DNA from 4 places in the Streptomyces sp. URMC 123 genome. Region 3 is predicted to be linked to each of the others. Evidence: riboswitches for the same ligand, from Rfam matches in the RefSeq annotation. Region 3 holds a riboswitch; each other region holds the start of a gene.
What was found. Region 3 has a riboswitch for cyclic di-AMP ahead of ACSNOD_RS17430 (M23 family metallopeptidase). Riboswitches for the same ligand answer to the same signal wherever they lie in the genome.
Positions count from the first base shown of each region.

Region 1: another riboswitch for cyclic di-AMP. It lies ahead of ACSNOD_RS03335 (C40 family peptidase); the one in region 3 lies ahead of ACSNOD_RS17430 (M23 family metallopeptidase).
Region 2: another riboswitch for cyclic di-AMP. It lies ahead of ACSNOD_RS26580 (M23 family metallopeptidase); the one in region 3 lies ahead of ACSNOD_RS17430 (M23 family metallopeptidase).
Region 4: another riboswitch for cyclic di-AMP. It lies ahead of ACSNOD_RS21100 (C40 family peptidase); the one in region 3 lies ahead of ACSNOD_RS17430 (M23 family metallopeptidase).

Region 1 is NZ_JBPQTV010000012.1:36-5,819, reverse strand. It holds gene ACSNOD_RS03350 (NAD-dependent epimerase/dehydratase family protein) at 1-446, opposite strand, end outside; gene ACSNOD_RS03345 (PP2C family protein-serine/threonine phosphatase) at 1,352-2,614, shown strand; gene ACSNOD_RS03340 (undecaprenyl-diphosphate phosphatase) at 2,857-3,732, shown strand; gene ACSNOD_RS03335 (C40 family peptidase) at 3,868-4,341, opposite strand; cyclic di-AMP (ydaO/yuaA leader) riboswitch at 4,345-4,499, opposite strand; partial or broken gene ACSNOD_RS03330 (DMT family transporter) at 4,864-5,784, shown strand, end outside.
Region 2 is NZ_JBPQTV010000338.1:1,156-6,939, reverse strand. It holds gene ACSNOD_RS26585 (MFS transporter) at 1-1,438, opposite strand, end outside; gene ACSNOD_RS26580 (M23 family metallopeptidase) at 2,074-3,222, opposite strand; cyclic di-AMP (ydaO/yuaA leader) riboswitch at 3,233-3,461, opposite strand; gene ACSNOD_RS26575 (hypothetical protein) at 3,932-5,224, shown strand; gene ACSNOD_RS26570 (hypothetical protein) at 5,321-5,713, opposite strand.
Region 3 is NZ_JBPQTV010000137.1:8,460-14,243, reverse strand. It holds partial or broken gene ACSNOD_RS17445 (GNAT family N-acetyltransferase) at 1-282, opposite strand, end outside; gene ACSNOD_RS17440 (HPr family phosphocarrier protein) at 415-696, shown strand; gene ACSNOD_RS17435 (GntR family transcriptional regulator) at 926-1,771, opposite strand; gene ACSNOD_RS17430 (M23 family metallopeptidase) at 2,058-2,852, opposite strand; cyclic di-AMP (ydaO/yuaA leader) riboswitch at 2,867-3,021, opposite strand; gene ACSNOD_RS17425 (M16 family metallopeptidase) at 3,370-4,737, opposite strand; gene ACSNOD_RS17420 (M16 family metallopeptidase) at 4,764-5,784, opposite strand, start outside.
Region 4 is NZ_JBPQTV010000198.1:599-6,382, reverse strand. It holds gene ACSNOD_RS21115 (urease subunit alpha) at 1-602, opposite strand, end outside; partial or broken gene ACSNOD_RS21110 (urease subunit beta) at 748-1,056, opposite strand; gene ACSNOD_RS21105 (urease subunit gamma) at 1,071-1,373, opposite strand; cyclic di-AMP (ydaO/yuaA leader) riboswitch at 2,373-2,547, shown strand; gene ACSNOD_RS21100 (C40 family peptidase) at 2,552-3,085, shown strand; gene ACSNOD_RS21095 (ATP-binding protein) at 3,378-3,809, opposite strand; gene ACSNOD_RS21090 (helix-turn-helix domain-containing protein) at 4,066-4,941, shown strand; gene ACSNOD_RS21085 (DUF397 domain-containing protein) at 4,951-5,184, shown strand; gene ACSNOD_RS21080 (8-amino-7-oxononanoate synthase) at 5,156-5,784, opposite strand, start outside.

The DNA.
Region 1 (5,784 bases), on a different contig from region 3:
GGGCGCGTGGGGTGTTCCTCGGTGATGGGGGTGGTCTGCGGCGTGCCGTAGACGATGGCGGAGGAGAGATAGACGAGCCGGCTCACCCCGAGTTCGGCACAGGCGTTGCCGACATTGCAGGTGCCCATCCCGTTGACCTCGAAGTCGAACCTCGGGTTCTCCACGGACAGCGTCCCGCTGGCATTACCGGCCAAATGAAAGACTGTATGAATACCTTTGAGTGCGATGAGCACATCGCCGTAGTCGCGCAGGTCCGCTCGTGCGTGACGGACCCCGGGAAGGGCCGCGACCTCCGGGCCCGGATCGGCCAGGTCGACGATCACGACCCGCTTTCCCAGGGCGACGAGGGCGGCGGCGAGGTGTCGCCCGATGAAGCCGGCTCCGCCGGTCACGGCCACCTCGGCACTGCTTGAGCAGGCACGGGAATCAAGCAGCAGATTGTTCATGAAAGAGCCTCAGATCCTTGTTCTTGACCGAGTGGGTGAGACGTTGGATGAGGAATGAGTCCGAAGGGCATGTCCGGCGCCGAATCGACGGCCACCTTGGGCCGGTCCGGGAATGGTGCTCCCGCGCGCCGTACGGTCCGGCCGAGTCCACGATGTGGTCGCTCGGCCGATGCCACCGCTCTCCTTGAAAGGGGACCTTGCCCCTGCCCGGACGGTACGACCGTTTTCCGGTGGGAGTGCCCAGCGGTGACGCACCACCATCTGCCGGTCTCCGACGGTAGTGGATATCGGGTGAAGAGGAAACCACCGCCGAAGGGGTTGCTTCAGAATCGGCCATTTCCCGAAATGCCGCAAGGGCAAACGGAATTTGGGATTTCCACCGGTCCGGGCCGACGGCGTTCCCCGGCCGGCGACTACATCGAAGGGTGTACCGCCGCCTCATCACCGGCCACGATGTGCGGCGCGGGGGGCCTGGTGATGATGAGGGGAACGACGACACCTGAGGGACGTGCGCGGCGGACAGCAGCCGGCCGGCCGCGCGTTCGGCCGACGCGGCCGTCGCCCCGGGTGGCGCAAAGTACCCGCCGCACGGCGGGCCGACCGCCGCCGCTCGCCGTGCGGCGCGCCGGCCCCGGCCGCCTCTCACCCCGGAGCCCGGCTGTGACGTGCGACGATTCTCCGCCGCTCACGGTCGCCCAACCGTTACTCTCGGCTCCGTGGCGACCAGTGATCACGCAGCGGACGACGCCGGGCATCCGCCCCTGGGCCTCGCGGCGGGCTCCCCCACCGTGGGCCTGCGGCCCCGGGACCGCTCGGGCCGGTGCGGCGGGCCGGGCGCGCCGGCCGGCCCGGACCGCGCCCGGGCCGTCGACCGCGTCCGGACGGCCGACCGCACCCGAGGGCTGATGGCGGCCATGCTGGCGATCAGCGGGGAGCTCGAACTGCCCGTGGTGCTGCGCCGCATCGTGAGCACCGCGATGGAGCTCATCGGGGCCCGCTACGGCGCCCTGGGCGTCCTGGACGAGGACGGGGTGCGGCTCGCCGAGTTCATCCCCGTCGGCCTCACCGAGGAGGAGACCGCGCGCCTGGCCGGCGTGGAGCTGCCGCACGGCAGGGGGCTGCTCGGCCTGCTCATCAGCGATCCGCGGCCGCTGCGCGTCGAGGCCATCGCCGCCCACCCCGCGTCCGCCGGCTTCCCGCCCGGCCACCCGCCGATGCGGACGCTGCTGGGCGTCGCGATCGGGGTGCGCGGCCGGGTGTACGGGAATCTGTACCTGTCGGACCGCATCGACGGCCGGCCCTTCGACGCCGACGACGAGGCGCTGGTGGTGGCCCTGGCCGGCGCGGCCGGCGTCGCCATCGAGAACGCCCGGCTCTACGGCCAGGTCCGCTCCGGCGCCGAGCAGTTCCAGCGGCTGCTGCTGCCCCGGCTGCCCGAGCTGGCGCCGTTCACCTCCTGGGCGCTGTACCAGCCGGCGACGGACCCGGCCCTGCTGGGCGGCGACTGGTACGACGCGCTCGTGCTGCCGGACGGCGCCCTGGCGACCATCGTCGGCGACGTGGTCGGCCACGACGTGCGGGCGGCGGCGGCCATGGCGCGGCTCCGCAACATGCTGCGGGCCCTCGCCTTCGACACCGGCGCCGCGCCCAGCGCCGTACTGGCCCGGCTCGACCGGACCCTGGAGGCGCTGGGCGAGCCCGTGATGGCGACCGTGTGCCTGGCCCGCATCGAGCCCCACGAGGGCGGGTGGCGGCTGGTCTGGAGCAGCGCGGGCCACCCGCCGCCGCTGGTGGTCACCGCGCCGGGCGAGGCCGGCTACCCCGAGGGCGAGCCCGATCCGCCGCTCGGGGTCGACGCCGGCCACCGGCGGCTCGACCACCGGTGCCCGCTGCCCCCGGGCGCCACCGTGGTGATGTTCACCGACGGCCTGGTCGAGCACCCGCGCCGGGACCTCGGGGACGGCCTGCGGACGGTGGCCGAGGTGGCCGCGGCGCACGCGGACCGGCCGGTGGAGGAGCTGGGCCGGGCGGTGGTGGCCGCCCGGCCCAGCGACGGCCACGACGACATGGCGGTGCTCGCCCTCCGCGCGCCGGCGACGGCGGAGGGCCGGGGTCCTCGGAAGGCGGAGGGCCGGGGTCTTCAGAAAGCCGTTACACAAGGGCGCTAGGCTTCCCTCCGCCGAGGCCGGTGATCCTCATCGGGGGCACGTCAGGCGGAGGGCGGTCGACCGGCTCCGCGTCGAAGGAGTCGGCGAGGGGGCGGCGGCGGCTCGCCGCGGGCCGCCTCCCGCAGCAGCGGGCCACCTCCCGCAGAAGGGGACACGCCCGTCGGCCGGATGCCCGGAAAACCCCGCGTGACCTGTGGTCCAGCAGGTCAGGCCATGATCATTGCTTGGATGCGTTACGTCTCATGTCGTGGTTCGAATCATTCATCCTGGGGCTCGTCCAGGGGTTGACCGAGTTCCTGCCGATCTCCTCCAGCGCCCATCTGCGGCTGACCGCGGCATTCGCGCAGTGGGAGGACCCGGGGGCGGCGTTCACCGCCATCACCCAGATCGGGACCGAGGCCGCCGTCCTCATCTACTTCCGCAAGGACATCGCGCGGATCATCTCGGCGTGGTGCCGCTCGCTGTTCGACAAGTCGCTGCGCTCCGATCACGACGCGAAGATGGGCTGGCTGGTGATCGTCGGCTCGATCCCCATCGGTGTGCTGGGGGTCACGCTCAAGGACCAGATCGAGGGCCCGTTCCGCGATCTGCGGGTGACCGCCACCACGCTCATCGTCATGGGCATCGTCCTCGGAGTCGCCGACCGGCTGGCGGCACGTGACGAGAACGGCGGCCGACACCGCGCGGTCCGCGAGCGCAAGACGCTCTCCGAGCTCACCGTGCGCGACGGCCTCGTCTACGGCGTCTGCCAGGCGATGGCCCTCATCCCCGGCGTCTCCCGCTCCGGGGCGACGATCAGCGGCGGCCTGCTGATGGGCTACACCCGGGAGGCGGCGGCCCGGTACTCCTTCCTGCTCGCCATCCCCGCCGTGCTGGCCTCGGGCGGCTACGAGCTCAAGGACGCCATGAGCGAGGGCCATGTCGCCTGGGGCCCCACGGCCTTCGCCACGGTCATCGCCTTCGTGGTGGGATACGCGGTGATCGCGTGGTTCATGCGGTTCATCTCGACCAAGAGCTTCATGCCCTTCGTGGTCTACCGCATCCTGCTCGGCATCGCCCTGATCATCCTGGTGGCGATGGGCGTCCTGGAACCGGACGCGGGCCAGTCCGTGGGCTGACCCGTCGAGAAGCGGCTTCCGCCCCCCGCCCGTCATGGGCCGGGGGCGGCTGCGTTTCGGCCGCGGGCGGTGCACCGGGGCCGGTGCACCGGGGCTGGTTCGCAGGGCCGGTTCGCCGGGGCCGGTTCGCCCGAATCAGCTCACGCGGCCGTACCAGACGCTGTTGGTCCAGATCTTCTCCTGGCGCACGGTCTTGCCCGGCTTCGGCGAGTGCCAGATCGTGTTGTTACCCGCGTAGATGCCGACGTGGTAGACGTTCCGTCCGGAGTGGAAGAACACCAGGTCGCCCGCCTGTCGGCCGGAGGCGGGAATGTGGCGGGTCCGGTTGTACTGGGCGGCCGCCGTGCGCGGGAGGTTCTTGCCGGCCCGCTTGTAGGCGTACTGCGTGAGCCCCGAGCAGTCGAACCGGTTGGGGCCCGCCGCCCCGTACTGGTACGGGGCGCCCCGCTTGGCCGCGGCGGCCTTGAGCGCCGTGCCGGCCGGGCTCGCGGCCTCGGCGCCGCCGGACATCGCCGGGACGAGGACCGTCGCGGCGACGGCCGCGGTGGTGAGGGCGGCCGTGGCGCCGGCCCGGGACATGAGCGTGGGTATGTGCGTCCGCGCGGACATGGGTGAACCCTTCGTCATCCGCCTGCGAAAGATGACCTGTCGGGTTCGGGCTGCGAAGGTGCCCGGCCAATGCGTGGCTTCACCCCAAGGGCCACCGCTGTCGTGGCCCGTCGTGCTCGGGTCTCCCGCTCCTGCCAACTCGTCTGCGTCGGTCACGTCCGGGTGGTGGCAGGACTCGGCGTCCGCCCGGACGGCCCCGTCCCGACGACGGGGGCTTGAACGTCAGTCATGGATACTGCGCCATCAACCGATCGAATTCAGAGCCGAAACGGCCTTCTGTGAACATGTTCACTACTCATTCGGTCGGGCGTGTCCCGCCGGATTTCTCCCCATGAGGGCGGCTGTGCACCACTCCTGACCCCGGGTCACCGGCCGCCCCCGCCACGTCGTACGACGGCCCGCGCCCGCCCCCGTACTCCACCGGCAGTACACCCGGAGCCGACCGGCGGACGACGACAACGCGGCCGTACGGGAGGAAGGTTGTGGCATGAACGGCAACGGACGCCCTCGCCGGGGCCGGACATGAGCCCCCTCGCCCTCTCGGTGGCACTGGCCCTGCTCTCCGCCGTCGCCTACGCCGCCGCGGCCGTCGTGCAGGAGCGGCTCGCCGCCGGCTCCGCCCCGGGGTGGGCGCCGCTGCTGCGCCAGGGGCGCTGGTGGGCGTCGGTGGCCCTGAACGGCGCGGGCGCCCTGCTGCATGTGATGGCGCTGGGCTGGGGGCCGCTGAGCGTCGTTCAGCCGCTGGGGGTGCTGACCGTGGTGTTCGCCCTGCCCATGGCGGCCGTGTGGGTGAAGCGGCCGGTGAGCCGGGCGGGACGGTGGGGCGCCGTGCTGGTCACCGCGGGCCTGGCCGGGATGCTGCTGCTGACGGGCTCCGGCGAGTCCCGCCCCCTGACCGGCGCCGAGCAGCTGGCCGTGGCGGTGGGCACGCTCGGGGTGCTGACCGGGGCCGGGGTGACGGCGCGATGGGGGCGGCCCACGGCCCGGGCGGTGGCGCTGGCCTGCGCCTCCGGGGTGTCGTTCGGTGTGGCGTCGGTCTTCGTCAAGGCGGTGGTGGACGACTGGACGATCACCTCGGCCGCGGCCTGGCGGGGCGCGGCGCTGCTGGCGGAGCTGCCGCTGCTGGTCGCGGTCGCGGTGCTCGCGGTGACAGGGCTGGCCACGTCGCAGGCGTCGTACCGGGGGGCGGGGCTGACGGCGCCGCTGGCCACGCTCACCGTCGTCAACCCCGTGATCGCCTCCCTGATCGGCCTGGCGCTGCTGGACGAGGGCATCCGCTACGGCCTCGGCGGCGCGCTGCTGGTGCTGGCGGCGGCCGTGGTGACGGTGCTGGGGCTGCTGACGCTGATCCGTGAGACGGCGGCGGCGCGGGGCCGGGCCCGTACGGTGCCCCGGGCCGGCGGCGGGCCGCGGCGCCGGGAGCGCGCGCCCGAAGCCCCGCGC
Region 2 (5,784 bases), on a different contig from region 3:
CCGTGGTGCCCGTCGTGGCCCGTGCCGCCGCCGGGCTCTTGGCGGCGCCGGTGCGCACATGCCCCTTCACCGCCGCCGCTGCCGCGGACAGCGGGGCCGCGATGTCCTCCAGCGACCGCCGTTCCGCCTTGACCGCCAGCAGCGCGGCCACCAGTCCGGCCATCGTCATCAGCGCGGCGCCGATCTGGAACGCGATCACCGTGTCGGAGACCACCCCGGACTCGGTGAGCTCGGCGAAGACCAGCGGTCCGCTGATGCCGCCCGCCGCCGTGCCGAGGGCGTAGAAGAAGGCGATCGCCATCGCGCGGGTCTCCATGGGGAAGATCTCGCTGACGGTCAGGTAGGCCGAGCTGGCGCCCGCGGAGGCGAAGAAGAGCACCACGCACCAGCACGCCGTCAGCGTCTTGGCGGTGAGGTGTCCGCCGTCGAAGAGCCAGGCCGTGCCGAACAGCAGCACGCCGGCGAGCAGATACGTGCTGGAGATCATCACGCGCCGGCCGATGGTGTCGAACAGCTTTCCGAGCAGCAGCGGCCCGAGGAAGTTGCCGACCGCGATGACCGCGAAGTAGTAGCCGGTGGAGCCGGTCGGCACGTCGTAGAAGGTGGTGAGGATCGCCCCGAAGCCGAAGGTGATCGCGTTGTAGAGGAACGCCTGGCCGATGAAGAGCGCGAAGCCGAGCACGGTCCGCTTGCGGTAGGTGGAGAAGACCGTACGGGCGATGGTGCCGAAGCCGATGCTGGTGCGCTGGTGGATGGTGATCTCGTGGTCGGGGGGCGGCAGCGGCCGGCCGGTCTCGGCCTCGATCTGCCGCTCCGCGTCGCGGACCAGCTCTTCCGCCTCCGCGCCCCGGCCGTGGATGAACAGCCAGCGTGGACTCTCGGGCACATTGCGCCGCACCAGGAGGATCACCAGCCCGAGCACCACGCCGAGCGCGAAGGTCAGCCGCCAGCCGACGTTCGCGGCGAAGAAGTCGGTGTCCAGCATGACGATGGAGAGCAGCGAGCCGCCCACCGCGCCGAGCCAGAAGCTGCCGTTGATGATCAGGTCGACGCGGCCGCGGTACTCGGAGGGGATCAGCTCGTCGATGGCGGAGTTGATGGCGGCGTACTCACCACCGATGCCGAAGCCGGTGAGGAAGCGGAAGGCGAAGAACCACCAGTTGGAGAAGGAGACGGCGGTCAGCGCGGTCGCCGCGAGGTAGACCGCGAGGGTCAGCATGAAGAGCTTCCGGCGGCCGAAGCGGTCCGTCAGCCAGCCGAAGAAAAGGGCGCCCAGACAGGCGCCCGCGACGTAGAGAGCGGCGGCCAGGCCGGTGACCTGCGCGGAGCTGATGGGCAGTCCGCTGCCCTGCTCCGAGAGCCGGCCGGCGATGTTGCCGACGACCGTGACCTCCAGGCCGTCGAGTATCCAGACCGTGCCGAGTCCGATGACGATCATCCAGTGCCAGCGCGCCCAGGGAAGTCGGTCGAGCCGCGCGGGGACGTCGGTGGTGATGGTGCCGAGGTCGGCGCCGGGTGTCTCGGCGGCGGGTGCCTCGGGGCCGGTTTTCGCGACGGCGGGTGCCTCGGCTGTCTCGGCGGCGCGGGTCTCGGCGGCGCGGGTCTCGGCGGCGCGCGGATCAGCGGCGCGGGTCTCGGCGGCGGGCGGTCGGGAGCCCTCGGCTATTCGGGGGCCGCCCTCACCCCTGCCCCCGGGGTCGTCGCCCGGTCCCCTCGGCGCGTCTCCGGCCGGGGCCGGGCCCTGGTCTCTCCCCTGGGCCGCCTTGGGGACGATGCGCCCCGTTCCCCGGCAGTCCCCTTGGTCCTCCCCGTGATCCTCTCGGTGAGCGGCGGTCGTCATCGCACCCTCCTCGTCGCGGAAGTCGCCGAAGCGGGTTCCCGTACGACCAAGGCTCATGCATGCGATGTACGGCCGCAAACGCACCGCCGCGACCACGGGTTTCCCGTTCCCGTACGGGGTGTTCGGCGGACGCGGCCCTTACGAGAGGGCCCGGCGGCGGCCCGCTGCCCAGCGAAATCCGTTCCGGTTGCGGACCCCGGCACGTTCCGGTTATGGCCCCCGCAGCCGCCCGCTCAGACGTCGACGCCGTGGCCGCGCAGCCAGGACAGCGGGTTGACGGGCGAGCCGCCGCCCGGCCGGACCTCCAGGTGCAGATGCGGTCCGGTGACATTGCCCGTGGCGCCGACCCGGCCGATGGTCTCGCCGGCCCCGACCGAACCGGAGGTCTTCGTCATCGACGACAGATGGCAGTACCAGATCTCCGTACCGTCCGGCAGCGTGAGCACGATGCGATAGCCGTACGCGCCCGCCCAGCCGGCCTGGGTGATGGTGCCGCCGTGCACGGCCTTGACCGGGGTGCCCGTCGGGGCGGCGAAGTCCTGGCCGGTGTGGTTGCGCGACCACATGGAACCGGACTCGCCGAAGGTCGAGGTCAGGGTGTACGAGGCCAGTGGCGCGACATGGCCGCCCGACGCCTTGGCCGTCCCCCCGGACCCGTCCTCGTCACCGCCGCCCGAACCGCCGGAGCCGCCCGAGCCGCCGTCCTCCTCGCCGCCGCCCCCCGCGCGTTCGGCCTGCGCCTGGGCGTCCTCCGCGGCCTTCTTCCGCTTCGCCTCCTCCGCGGCCTCCGCCTCGGCCTGCGCCTGGGCGGTCTCCGCGGCCTCCGCCGCCGCCGACGTGGCCGCCGCGCGCTCGGCGGCGGTGCGCTCCGCGGCGTCGGCCGCCGACTGCTGCTGCTCGGCCTGGCGCATGATGCGGGCGCGCAGCGCCTCGCCCGCGCCGGTGCCCTGCTCCGCCTCGGCCGTGGTCAGGCCGGCCTGGGTGAGCGGGGCGGCGGCCTGCCGCGCGGTGCCCGCGTCCCCCGCGGTGGCACCCTCGGCGGCGGCGTCGCCCCTCACCAGAGAGCCGATGCCCGGCAGGGACTCTGCGTCGGGGAGCTGGTTCACGACCCGGGAGAGGTCGGGCACGGCGATGGAGACCGGGGGCCGCTCCTTGGCAGTGGCCATGCCGCCGGCGCCGACCGCCGCGATGACGCCGACACCCAGCACGGCCGAGCTGCGGGCCATCGAGCCGCCGCGCTGCTTGACCACGCGATGGCGGCCGCGGACCGGGGCGACGGACTCCGCGGTGGGGTTCCAGGTGCCGCCCTCGCCGCCGCCGGCCGGGGGCTCGGCGACGAATCCGGGGTATCCGGCCGAACCGGTGGGGGTGTTGGGCGCCATGCGGGCGCTCTCCTTCCTTCCTCCTCGCCTACCGGGTTAGCTGACGGGTTCGGAGCAGGAAGGTCTCCTACGGCTCCTCCACGACGGCGACCCGTGATCGTGACGCGGCGCGGGGCCGCGAGCTGTGATCCGTGGTCCATGGGCGCCTGGACGGGCCCATGGGCGGGTGGAGGCACCGATTCACCCCAGGGTGGTGGTTCCCCGGTTCCTCGTGGTGCGGGATTCGGCGACGGCGCACGGTGCCGCCTCTTGTGGCAGCTGGGACGACCGCACTGCGTTATCGAACGTTAATAGAAAGAGTCACTTCTTTCCAAGCCGCGCAGCTTGATCATTGCGAACCGACAGGTGACCTTCTCCGGCCATTTCCCCATCTATGCGCCCGAACTGATCCCCCCTCGTCAAACCTGCCTTCATCTGATCGTTCATCAGTTGTTATGCGATGCGGCCCGCCCCGCTCGCGCCTCCGCGGCCCCCCTGCCCGGGACCTCCCTTCGGGGGCGATGACGCGGCGCATCCCCACGCTCACCCCGTGAAGCGATGACGCCCGCACCCTGCGGATAAACGGCGCGCATCGGGTAGCGTCGTACATATGACCAGCGCATCGCGCCGGGCGGGCAGCCGATCGGCGCGCCGGCCGCGGAGGCGGCAGGCGCGGCGGATACGGGTGCGTCCCCTCGCCCTTCTCGCCGCACTCCTCACGGCGCTGCTGATGGCGGCCGCCGCGACCACCACGAGCGCCCGCGCGGCCGACGGCCTCGACGCCGCCGCGGACGCCCTGCACGACGGGCCCGTCTACGTCGACCCGCGGGCGTCCGACCGACTCCCACCGGACCGCGCCAAGGCCCTCGCCGACAAGATCGAGGACGCGGGCAAGCCGGTCTTCGTGGCCGTGCTGCCCACCGCGCCCGAGTACCCGCCCGGCACGCTCCTCCAGGACCTGCGCGCCAAGACCGGGATCACCGGCGTGTACGCCGTCCAGCTCGGTGACCGCTTCAGCGCGGGCGCCGATCCGCGCGTGATGCCGCGCAACGCCGTCAGCAACCTCACCGGCGAGGTCGGGCGGTCCCACCCGGGCGACGCCGCGGCCCAGCTGGAGAGCTTCGTCGACGACGCGCTCCGGCAGGCGAACGGCCGGGCGCCGTCCTCCTGGGACAGCGGCTCCTCCGGCGGCGGCCTCGGCGCCGGCGCCGCAGTGGCGCTCGTCGCCCTGCTCGCCGCGGGCGGCGGCGGAGCGTTCCTGATGCATCAGCGGAGCAAGAAGCGCCGGGCCGAGGAGGAACGGGCCCAGCTGGAGCGCCTGCGGACCGTCGTCGACGAGGACATCACCGCCTTCGGCGAGGAGCTCGACCGGCTGGACTTCCAGCCGGCGTCGCCCGAGGCGGACGACGCGATGCGCGAGGACTACGGGCGCGGGCTCGACGCCTACGAACGCGCGAAGGCCGCCATGGCGGCCGCCCGCCACCCGGACGACGTGCGGGCCGTGACCGAGGCCCTGGAGGAGGGCCGCTTCGCCCTGGCCGTGCTCGCCGCCCGCCGCGAGGGCCGTCCGCTGCCCGAACGCAGGCCGCCGTGCTTCTTCGACCCCCGGCACGGCCCCTCGGTCGAGGACGCGACATGGGCGCCGCCCGGTGGCGCGGAGCGCACGGTCCCGGTCTGCGCGGCGGACGCGGCGCGGCTGGCGGACGGCGAGGAGCCCCTGTCCCGTACGGTCGAGACGGCCTCGGGTCGCCGCCCGTACTGGGACGCGGGCCCGGCCTACGCCCCCTGGGCCGGCGGCTACTTCGGCGGTGGCATCCTGCCCGGCCTGCTCATGGGCACCATGCTCGGCAGCATGATGCACGCCCCCGGCGCCTACGCCGCCGACGGCGGCTGGGGCGGTGCCGGCGGCCCCGAGGGCGGCGACTACTCCGGCGCGGACTTCGACCCCGGCGACTTCGGCGGGGGCGGGGGCTTCGGCGGAGGCGACTTCGGGGGCGGCGGAGGCTTCGGCGGCGACTTCTGAGGCGAGCCGCCCGCTCCGGCCGGCGCCGGCGGGTACGGCAAGGCCGGTCGCCCGTACGACGTCACGTCACGGGGACCGGCCGGCCGCGACGCGCGCTCAGCCCCGGTGCTGGGCCGAACCCGACTCGTCCACCGTCACGCAGGTGGTCCTGGTCAGCACCGCCACGGTCTCGTTGCCGCAATTGTTGCTGTGCCCCGAGGCGTTGCGGGCGAACAGCAGGTTGGACAGGACGCCGCCGGCGGGACCCGAGTGGTCGCCGTCGTGACCGCGCCCGTTCCCGTCGTAGCTCTTGCAGGTCCGGTCCTTCAGCAGGGCCACCTTGCCGGTGCCGCACAGGTTGGCGTGACCCGAGGAGTTCCTGCCGGAGACGTTCGACAGCACCCCGCCCGGGCCGCCGTCCCTGTCGCCCGCCTGGGCCGCGCTCATGCCCAGAGGCGCTGCCACCACCGCCGCCGCGATGACCACCGCGATGCGCTGCGCGAAGCTCATGTCCCATCCCCTTCCGACCGGCCGGGACCTGTCTGTCCCGACCATTCCGACGTGGGTCAACGACGGCGGGA
Region 3 (5,784 bases):
GGTGGCGATGAACTCGTCGCCGACGGTCGCGGCGAGGCCCACCCGGTCGACGTAGTCGTGGTGGGTGAAGCGGTGCACATCGCGGTCGGAGAGCCGGGGGTAGGGCGCGAAGAAGCGGTAGTACTTCGACTCGTCGGAGACCTGCTCGTAGAAGCTGACCAGCCGCCCGGCGTCGTCGGGGGTGATCGGGCGGATCTGCGCGGTGCCGCCGTCCCGCAGGACGACGTCCGCCTCCCAGTGGGCGGGGTAGACATGCTCGGACGGCGGCTGCGACGTCTGCATGGCGACCAGCGTACGGGGGGCGGCCTTTGTCCGAGCACCACGTGCCCCGTGAGAGACTGGACAAGACTGGTCTAGACAACTCGGTGCTGGACCGGAACCGATACGACCTGTTACGACCTGAAGGGCTACACCATGGTTGAGCGCCGCGTCACCGTCGGCTGGGCCGAGGGCCTGCACGCCCGCCCCGCCTCGATCTTCGTCCGCGCGGTGACCGCTGCCGGCGTCCCCGTGACGATCGCCAAGGCCGACGGCACCCCCGTGAACGCCGCCTCCATGCTCGCCGTGCTGGGCCTCGGCGCCCAGGGTGGCGAGGAGATCGTGCTGGCGTCGGAGGCCGAGGGCTCCGAGGCGGCGCTCGACCGGCTGGCGAAGCTCGTGGGCGAGGGCCTCGACGAGCTCCCCGAGACGGTCTGACCCGTTTCGCCCGGGACGCGCGACGTCCCGTCATGCCACCGCGGCGAGCCGCGGCGCCCTGAATCGATCGGCGCGAAATCGATCGACGACGGGGCGCCGCGGCTCTCGCTTTTCTCCGAAGCGATCGAGCGGGCGACGTGCGAAAAGCGCACGAGAATACGCGCCGCCCGATCCGGGGTTCGCGCCGGGCTTTGTACGGCGCTTTTGTTACGCGCGCATTCCGACTTTGTTACGCGCGTATGCCGACCGCGTCGACCGTTTGTTTCGCCCCGTTCACGGGGCCGGGCCGGCGCAATCGGTACGCCGCGAGCGAGCGCTCGACGTGCGCGGCGGTCAGGGTCCGGGCCCGCTCCGCGTCCCCGCGGGCCACGGCGTCCACGATGGCGCCGCGCTCCGCCCACGAGGCCATGGCCCAGGCGGTCGCCGCCGCGGGGCCGGCCTCGGCGCCCGCCCCTGCCCGAGCGGGCCGTACGGGGTGCCCGGCGCGCGCCCGTACCGCCGGCGCGGCCTGGGCCCGTACCGCCGCCCCGGCCCCGGCCGGCACCCGTACCGCCGCCGCGGCCCGTTCCCGTACCGCCACCGCGGCCCCGGCCGGCACCTCCACCGCGTACACCCAGGCGAGCTTGCGGCGGGTCTGGGTCAGCAGCGCCGCCAGGCCGGGGCTGCCGGACGCCTGGGCGAGCGTCTCGTGGAACCAGCCCTCCAGCGCCCCCAGGTCGCCCAGCCGGCCGTGGCGGGCGCGCTCCCGGCCCAGCCGGACCAGCCCGCGCAGCACCTTCAGATGGGCCTCGGTGCGCCGCTGGGCGGCGCGTGCCGCGCCCAGCGGCTCCAGCAGCGCCCGGATGTCCAGGAGGTCGGCGGCCTCCCGCTCGGACGGCTGGGCGACACAGGCGCCGGCGTGCCGGCGGGTGGTGACGAAGCCCTCGGACTCCAGCGTGCGCAGGGCCTCCCGCACGGGCACCCGGGAGACCCCGTGGCGGCGGGCGAGGAGCTCCTCGGTCAGCCGGCCGCCGGGCGGGTGGACCCCGGAGACGATGTCGTCACGGATCGCGTCGCAGACCGCGTGCGCGGGGATGCCGCCGCCCGCCGCGTCGCCGTTCACCGTCGACTCCGCATTCTTCGGCCCTCCGCCTTTCGCCGCCCCGGAAACATTCTTCACCGCGAAACGAACCCAATTCCCTCGCTGCGGCGACTCTAGGGCAGCGCGGCGCGATTTCCGATGGCGCCGGTGATTTCATGCATATCTTTTGGCCGGAACGCGACGCGTCCTGGCCAGGGTCGCGGCGGGGCGGGGAGAAACCCGAGGGCCCCGGCGCATGCGCCGGGGCCCTCGGGGAAGGCGGAAGGAAGCCTCGAAGAGATCAGATGTTCACGCCGTGCGAGCGGAGGTAGGCGATCGGGTCGATGTCCGAGCCATAGGTGGCGCCGGTGCGGGCCTCGAAGTGGAGGTGCGGACCGGTGGAGTTGCCGGTGCTGCCCGACAGACCGATCTGCTGGCCCGGGGTGACGGTCTGGCCCGCGGACACGGACACGGACGACAGGTGCCCGTACTGCGTGTAGGTGCCGTCGGCGTGCTTGATGACGACGTTGTTGCCGTAGGCGCCGCCCCAGCCCGCCTCGACCACGGTGCCGGAGGCCACCGAGCGCACCGTGGTGCCGGAGGCGGCGTGGAAGTCGATGCCGGTGTGGCTGCCGGACGACCAGTTGCCGCCGGAGGCCTTGTACTGGGTGGAGACGTAGGAGCCCTCCACGGGCGCCACATAGGCCATCAGGCGCTTGCGCTCCGCCTCGCGGGCGGCCCGCTCCTGGGCCTCGCGCTCGGCCTTGGCCTGCGCCTCGGCGCGCCGCTTCTCCGCCTCGGCCTGCTTCTTGGCCTCGGCCTCGGCCTTCGCCTTCGCGGCGGCCTCGTCGGCCATGTGCTGCTGCGTCTGGGCCTGGGCGTCGATGGTCTCGGTCATCGTGTCACCGATGACGATCGCCTGGTTGAGGCCGGTCGTCTCGACCGAGGGCGCCTCTCCGCTCGCCGCGACCGCCGGGCTGGCCAGGGTGGCGACGACGCCGGTGGTGGCGAGGGTGGCTATGCCCGCGATGTTCGCGCCGGAACGGGCCATACGGCCCGGACGGCGGTGCTTCCCGGTGGCACGGGTGAACGCCATGGGGTGGCGTGCTCCTTTCCTTCCTTCTCGCCTACCGGGTTAGCTGACGGGTTCGGAGCAGGAAGGTCTCCTACGGGCCCCTCGTCAAAGGCGCCCGATTCACCCCAGGGACGTTTGGGTCCCCGGCTCCCCTGGCTCGCGCCATGCGGGGACTCGGCGATGACTGTCCGCCAGTCGCGGGTGCGACTGTGATGCTCGGTCGAACAGCCGGACCGACGCTAATCGGCTCGTCTTTCAATCGGCAAACAGAACGGGGCTTTTGTAGCGCACGCCACAGGAAAGACGGGCAACCTCTCCAATAAAACGGACAAAGGACGCACCTCGGGCCCCAAGAGGGGCCGAGATGCGTCCTGTTCACCGCGCGGCACGGGGGTCCGTACGGTCGTCGCACCGGCTTCGGTCCGTACGGACGCGCGCTTCGCTCCGTACGGCACCGGCCTTCCGTCCGTACGGGCACCGGCTTCGACCCGTACAGTCGTCGACTTTCCGTCCGTACGGACGCGCGCCGCGGAGCGGGTCAGCCCTTGATGATGCTGACCTCGCCGATGCCCAGCTCCCGCACCGGCTCCGCGATGCTGGAGGCGTCACCCACCAGTACGGTCACCAGCCGGTCCACGGGGAAGGCGTTGACGACCGCAGCGGTGGCCTCCACCGTGCCGGTCTCCGCGAGCCGGGCGTACAGCTGCGCCTGGTAGTCGTCGGGCAGGTGCTGCTCCACCTGGTCGGCGAAGGTGCCCGCGACGGCCGCGGCGGTCTCGTACTTCAGCGGCGCGACGCCCACCAGGTTCTGCACCGCGACGTCCCGCTCGGCGTCGGTGAGCCCCTCGGCGGCGAGCGTGCGCAGCACCTTCCAGAGGTCGGCGAGCGCCGGCGCCGTGGACGGGGTGTCCACCGAGCCGCTGATGGCGAGCATGGCGGCCCCGCTGCCGTCGGGCGCGGACAGCAGCACCTGGCCGAACGCCCGTACGCCGTAGGTGTAGCCCTTCTCCTCGCGCAGCACGCGGTCGAGCCGGGAGGTGAGGGTGCCGCCCAGGCAGTAGGTGCCGAGCACCTGCGCCGGCCACACGCGGTCGTGGCGGTCCGGCCCGAGCCGGCCGATCAGCAGCTGGGTCTGGACCGCGCCGGGGCGGTCGACGATCACGACGCGGCCGGTGTCGTCCGCCGTCACCGGCGGCACGGGCCGCGGTTCGGCGGTGCCGCCGGTCCAGGCGCCCAGGCTGTCGGCGAGCGCCGCGTCGAGGTCGATGCCGGAGAAGTCGCCCACGACCACCGCGGTGGTCGTCGCGGGGCGCACATGGGCCTCGTAGAAGGCGCGCACGGCCGCGGCGTCGATGCGCTCGACGGTCTCCAGCGTGCCCTGCCGGGGGCGCGACATCCGCGACTCGGCGGGGAACAGCGTCTGGGACAGCGCCATGGCGGCCCGGCGGCCGGGGTTGGCGAGCTCGTGCGGGATCTCGTCCAGCCGGTTGCGCACCAGCCGCTCGACCTCGCCGTCGGGGAAGGCGGGGGCGCGCAGCGCGTCGGCGAGGAGCCCGAGCGCCTTGGTGAGCCGGGAGGCCGGCACCTCCAGGGAGACCCGGACGCCCGGGTGGTCGGCGTGCGCGTCCAGGGTCGCGCCGCAGCGCTCCAGCTCGGCGGCGAACTCCTCGGCGGTGTGCTTGTCGGTGCCCTCCGACAGCGCGCGGGCCATGATCGTGGAGACCCCGTCGAGGCCCTTGGGCTCGGCGTCCAGCGGCGCGTCGAGGTTGATCTCGACGGCGACGACCTGCTGGCCGGGGCGGTGGCAGCGCAGGACCGTCAGGCCGTTGGGCAGGGTGGCGCGCTCGGGGGCCGGGAAGGCCCACGGCTTGGCGACGCCGCCCCGCGGCTGCGGGTGGAAGGTCATCGTGGGGGTCACGGCAGCGGTCTCGCTCACTTGGCCGCCTCCTCTTCCTGCGTCGCGTCACGGTCGGCGGCGGGGCCCGACCCGGCATCGGTGGTGCCGCCGGGGGCGGCCTCGACAGTGGCTCCGGACGCCATCTCGTCCGACGGCTCCTCGGCGGAGTCGGCGATCTTAGGGGCCTCGGTGGGCTCGTAGACCAGCACCGCGCGGTTGTCGGGGCGCAGCCGGGCGGCGGCCACGGCGCGCACCTCGTCGGCGGTGACGTCCAGCACCCGGCCCACGGCCGTCAGGGCGAGCTGCGGGTCACCGAAGAGCACGGCGTAGCGGCACAGTTCGTCGGCGCGCCCGCCGACGGTGGCGAGCCGGTCCAGCCACTCGCGCTCCAGCTGTGCCTGGGCGCGCTCCATCTCCTCGGGGGTGGGCCCCTCGGCGGCGAAACGGGCCAGCTCCTCGTCGACCGCGCGTTCGATGTCGGGGACCTCGACGCCCCCGGAGGTCTTCACGTCCAGCCAGCCGAGGGAGGGGGCGCCGGCCAGCCGCAGCAGTCCGAAGCCGGCCGCGACGGCCGTACGGTCGCGGCGCACCAGCCGGTTGTACAGGCGGGAGGACTCACCGCCGCCGAGCACCGTCAGCGCCAGATCCGCGGCGTCGGCCTCGCGCGTGCCGTCGTGCGGCAGCCGGTAGGCGGCCATCAGGGCCCGGGAGGGCACCTCCTCGCGCACGACCTGGCGCAGCTCCTCGCCGATGATCTCCGGCAGGGAGCCGTCGCGCGGGGGCTGCTTGCCGTCGTGGCCGGGGATCGTGCCGAAGTACTTCTCGATCCAGGCGAGCGTCTGCTCGGGGTCGATGTCGCCGACGACCGACAGTACGGCGTTGTTGGGCGCGTAGTAGGTACGGAAGAAGGCCCGCGCGTCCTCCAGGGAGGCCGCGTCCAGGTCGGCCATGGAGCCGATGGGGGTGTGGTGGTAGGGATGGCCCTCGGGGTACGACATGGCGACGAGCTTTTCGAACGCGGTGCCGTAGGGGACGTTGTCGTAGCGCTGGCGGCGC
Region 4 (5,784 bases), on a different contig from region 3:
AGCAGCCCGATGTTGACGGGGTACGCCTCCATGGCCGCGAACATCGCGGCGAGGTGCCAGGGCCCGGGGGTGACGGTGGTGGCCTTGCTGCCCTCGGCCGGTCCGGTGCCGCCGCCCACCAGGGTGGTGATGCCGGCGGCCAGTGCCTCGTCGGCGATCTGCGGGCAGATGAAGTGGACATGGGCATCGATGGCGCCCGCGGTGAGGATCTTGCCGTTGCCGGCGATGATCTCGGTCTCGGGCCCGATGACGAGGTCGGGGTGGACACCGTCCATGGTGTCGGGGTTCCCCGCCTTGCCGAGGGCGGTGATCCGGCCGTCCCGCAGGCCCACGTCGGCCTTGACGACGCCCCAGTGGTCGAGCACCAGGGCGCCGGTGATCACGGTGTCGGGCGCGCCCTCGGCCCGGGTCGTACGGGCCTGGCCCATGGACTCGCGGATCACCTTGCCGCCGCCGAAGACCGCCTCGTCGCCGGCCGATCCGGGGCCCCCGGAGAGGTCGCGCTCGATCTCGACGAACAGATCGGTGTCGGCGAGGCGTACGCGGTCGCCGGTGGTGGGCCCATAGAGGTCGGCGTAGGCGGCGCGGGTGAGCTCAGCCATGCCGCGCCCCCGCGCCGGCCGGCGCCGGCGGACGCCCGGCGTCGGACGCGTTCGCCACCCCTGCCTGTGGCGCCGTCGCTCCGGCCGGGAGCGGGGAGCGGGCCGCGGCGGACGGCGACGCCCCGGGGCGCGGCGACGCGCGCCGCGCGTCCAACGCTCCGCCCGTCTCCCCGCGCAGCCCCGGCACCACGCGCCGGCCGGCGAGGGGCACCAGCTCGACCTCGACGGGGATGCCCGGCTCGAAGCGCACGGCGGTGCCGGCGGCGACGGCGAGCCGCAGGCCGTACGCCGCGGTCCGGTCGAAGTCCAGACCGGGGTTGGCCTCGGCGAAGTGGTAGTGGGAGCCCACCTGGACGGGCCGGTCGGCCGCGTTGAGCACGGTCAGCCGGGTCACCTCGCGGCCCTCGTTGAGCACCACGGGGTCCGGCGCGTGCAGGATCTCTCCGGGGATCATCGGCGCGGCCCCCGTCACGCGATCGGCTCGTGGACGGTGACCAGCTTGGTGCCGTCCGGGAAGGTCGCCTCGACCTGGACGTCGTGAATCATCTCGGGTATGCCCTCCATGACGTCGTCCCGGGTGAGGACCGTACGGCCGGACGCCATGAGTTCGGCCACCGTGCGGCCGTCGCGGGCGCCCTCCAGGATGTGGGTGGTGATCAGCGCGACCGCCTCCGGGTGGTTGAGGCGCACTCCGCGGTCCCGGCGCCTGCGCGCCACGTCGGCGGCCACATGAATGAGCAGTCGGTCCCGCTCATGCGGAGTCAGTTGCACGCTTCCCACCTCACAGTCGTCCCCTTCGCCCCGTTCACGGGCGATGGGCGCCCGGCGGTTCACACCGGCGCGCGGCAGTTGTGCCGACCCCGGGTCCCGCCTGGACGCAGCGGGACACTATCCGAGGTCAAACCCCCGCTGAAGTGCGGTTCTTCCGCTCGGGCGAGGGAATTGCACATTACTGCGCAACCTTTTCCACCGTGTTAACTGTCCTTTTGCGTCCCCATGGACATCGGCGATCACCGTCGCCGGACGGCGCGTGCGGCGCGCGGTGACGATCGTGCCGCCCGCGGTGCGACCCATGGCGACCGCCTGGCGCGGGCGGGCGGCGACCGGTGACCGGGGCGAACCCGACGGCGGCGAGCGGGGCGCTCCCCCACTCCCGCGGCGAGCCCCGCGTCGCGGCACGGCGAGGCGCCAGCGCCCCAAGTCGGCTGCGGAGCACACGAACTGACGCGGCGTCGTACGGGTCGTCGGTCGGTGCGCGGGCCCGCCCGACCGCTGCGGCCGGGGACCGCGGCCCGGGCCCGTCGCGCCGCGTGTCACGCCGAGACCGGCGGACGAGCGCGGCGAACGCGGCGCACACCACCTCACCGCGGTGCGAACCCCCTGAGCGGGGGTCGGGGAACGGCGCGCGATCCCGGTCACCGTGCCACCGGCACAGCCAAGTTGAGGGCGGCGGATCGCCGTACCGACCCGCCCTACGCCGATCGGGCTCACTCGATCGGCGAAGGGATCACTGGACGACCAGCCTGATCGACTTGCGCAGGACGCCGAGCCCCCGCCTCGTACGATCCGCTCCGCCGCTGGTCAGAGGCTCGTGCCGGAAAGCCCGTCCGGAGCGAATGGGGTTTTGTCCACCTGAACGGAGCAGTCGTGAGGAGGCTCACAAACGGCCGTTTCGACTCGGAATCGGCGGCGGCGGTGCGTGACGATCGCTTCGACGACAAGCCCCCGCCGCCGTGGCGGGGCGGTCCGGGCGCACGCCGAGTCCTGCCGCCGCACCGGACGCCTGGTCGACATCAGGGAATCGGCAGGAGTGGAGGACCCGAGCAGTCCGGGGCGACCGCACACCACGCCGCCGCCCCTTGGGGTGAAGCCGCAGCAGCGGCCGGGCATCTTCGCCAGCCCGAACCCGACAGGTCATCCTTCATAGGCGGATGACGAAGGGTTTGCGCATGTCCGCGCATGGACATCATCGTTCCACAGATCATTCCGCAGAAGACCCCTCCGCCGAGAACCGCTCACCGTCCGCTCGCCCGGCGTTCATCTCCCGGGCCGGCGCCGTCTCCGCCCTCACTCTCGCGGCCGTCGGCGGGACCCTGCTGGTCCCCGGCGCCGCGCCGGAGGCCCAGTCCCTGACAGCGTCCACGAAGGCGCTGCACATAGCGGCATCCAAGAAGGGCGCCCCGTACCGATGGGGTGCCGCCGGGCCGTACAGCTTCGACTGCTCGGGGCTGACGCAGTACTCCTTCAAGCGAGTCGGCAAGCAGCTCCCCCGCACGGCCGCGGCCCAGTACAACCGGACCACCCACGTCCCCGCGTCCCAGCGCCAGCCGGGTGATCTGGTCTTCTTCCACTCCGGTGGCTACATCCACCATGTGGGCATCTACGCGGGGCAGGGCAGAATCTGGCACTCCCCCAAGCGCGGCGCCGTGGTGCGCCTGGAGAAGATCTGGACCCGTAGCGTCTCCTACGGACGCGTCAACTGAAACCGCCGAGCGGTGCCCGGCCGAGGCCGGGCACCGCGAAGGACGAGCCGTCCCTCGGTGCTGCGCCGTCCCCGGCGCCGCCTCCGATGCCCTCCCCGGCGCAGTCCCTGATGCCGTCCCCGGTGCCGTCCCCTCGGTGCCGGCCGCGGACGGGCGCCCGCGCGGCCGAAAAGCGACAGGCACTATTGCGCGCCGATTACGAGAACCTTTCGGCCGCAATACGTGACGGTATTCGGCACGGCCCCCCGGGCCTCGTCGGCCCTGTCCTCGCGCCTTTCAACGACCTCTTCGCTCAATGCGCGGCGGGAACCGGCCACGGCAGCGCGATCCATACCGTCTTTCCGCCCTCCGCCGTCGGAATGACGGAGAGTTTGCCGCCCGACTCGGCGGTGAGCCAGCGAATGATGACCATGCCCCGGCCGTTGTCCTGCTGCACCGCGGCGGGCAGCCGCCTCGGCCAGCGCGGGTGACTGTCGGTCACCCCGATCCGCAGCTGTTCGTCCCGGTCGAGATGGAGCTTCACCGTAAAGGTGGGCGAGAGTCCGAACGTGTGCTGAACGGCGTTGGTGGCGAGCTCGGAGACGATGACGCGGACGGTGTCCGCCTCCTCCGCGCCGTCCGGCAGCCCCCATTCGCCGAGGACGGACGTCACGTACCTCCGCGCCCGGGTGACCGACGCCGGATCGCTCGGCAGCGTGACGGATGCTTCATGGTGGTCTGCCATGGCGATGCTGTCCCTTTCCACCGGGCCTCGCTCCGGCGCCCCGGGGGGCGGTGGGAGCGGCTCCGGCCGGCCGCTGCACACCCAAGTGCCCTCTCATGCTGCCGCGAAAGGGGGCGATCCCCCAAGATGCGCATATATCTATCGCTCGAAGCGGTGAACTCTGCTACGGAAAACCGCATGCGGCGGGCAGACTGTCTCCTCGGCACGAGGCGAGAGGTCCGAGAGATCCGGGACACCAGCAACCTCAGGAGGGGTCATGCAGCACGGTCCCGCGGTGCGCCGTCGCAAGCTCGGCGCCGAGCTGCGGCGACAGCGCGATCTGGCCGGGCTCACCAGTGACGAGGCGGCCTGTCGGGTGGGCTGGCACCAGTCGAAGGTGAGCCGGATCGAGACGGGGCGGAGCGCGGTCAAACCCTCGGACGTCACCCGGCTCCTCGACGCCTACGGCGTGACCGATCCGGAGTTGCGCGCCCTGCTGGAGGCACTCTGCGGCGGCGAGGGGAACAACGGCGACGGCGCGCGGGGTGGCTGGTGGCACGCCTACCGCCGGCTGCTGCCCCCGGAGTACCGTGACTTCATCAGCCTGGAAGCGGAAGCGGTCCGGGCGCGCACGCTGGAGACCCATGTGGTCCCCGGCCTGCTGCAGACCCCGGCATACGCCCGGGCGGTGACCGAGGCGGCGCTCTCCGCCATTCCGCACGCCAGGTCGCGAGTCGAGGAGTTCGTCGAGGTCCGCATGGCCCGGCAGGCGGTGCTGGCGGCCGATCCGCCGCTGGAGCTGCACGCGGTCCTGGACGAGGCGGTGCTGCGCCGGGAGCCGGGCGGCCCCGGGGTCATGGCGGAGCAATTGGGCCATCTCGTGGAGGTCGGTTCGCTGCCCCATGTGCGGCTGCAGGTTTTGCCGTTCTCCAGCGGTGTCCACATCGGCATCACCGGCCCTTTCGTTATCTTTTCCTTTCCTCGCATGGCCGATCTGGACGTGGTTGTTCTCGACCATTTGACGAGTAGTCTGCACTTGGACCGGAAAGAAGACCTCAGGGCGTACAGCGATGCGTTCGACACGCTGCGGGGGCACGCCCTCTCGTGCGACGAATCGTTGGCTTTCATTGCCGCAATCGGCGATGGCGCGTAAGGAGGCACCATGTCCGCAATGCCTCGGTACGTACCCTCCAGTGAGACTCTGACCGACGCTCCATGGCAGCGCAGCAGCTTCAGTACGGGAATGAACAACTGCGTGGAAACGGCACCGTTCGGCTCCGGGACCCTCGCCGTGCGCGATTCCAAGAACCCGGCCGGTCCCGCGCTGCTCTTCCCCCGCCCCGCCTGGGCCGCATTCCTGGCGGCGGTCAGAGAGGGGGCGTTCGACTGCCGCTGAGATCCCTGGCCCCGGCCGGGGCGGTCGCGACGATCACCCCGACGGCCTCCGCGATCCGCCGGTCCGTCAGATCCGCGCGGGCGGTGAGCCGCAGCCGGGAGACGCCGTCGGGCACGGACGGCGGGCGGAAACAGCCCACCACCAGCCCGGCGGCCCGGCAGTCCGCGGCCCAGCCGACCGCCGCCCCGGGGGAGGGCGCGCGCACCGACACCACCGCGGCGTCCGGCGGCGCGGCGGTCAGCCCGGCCGCCGTCAGCTCCCGGTGCAGGGCACCGGCCACCGCCCGGGCGCGCGCGGCGCGCTCGGGTTCCCGGCGCAGCAGCCGCAGCGCGGCCAGCGCGCCGCCCGCCGCGGCGGGAGCGAGCCCGGTGTCGAAGATGAAGCTGCGCGCGGTGTTGACCAGGTGTTCGACGACCCGGGCCGGGCCGAGCACCGCGCCGCCCTGACTGCCGAGGGACTTCGACAGAGTGACGGTGGCGACGACGTCCGGCGCGCCCGCCAGGCCCGCCGCCCACAGGGCTCCCCGCCCGCCCTCGCCCAGCACGCCGAACCCGTGCGCGTCGTCCACCAGCAGCGCGGCGCCGTGCGCCCGGCAGGCGT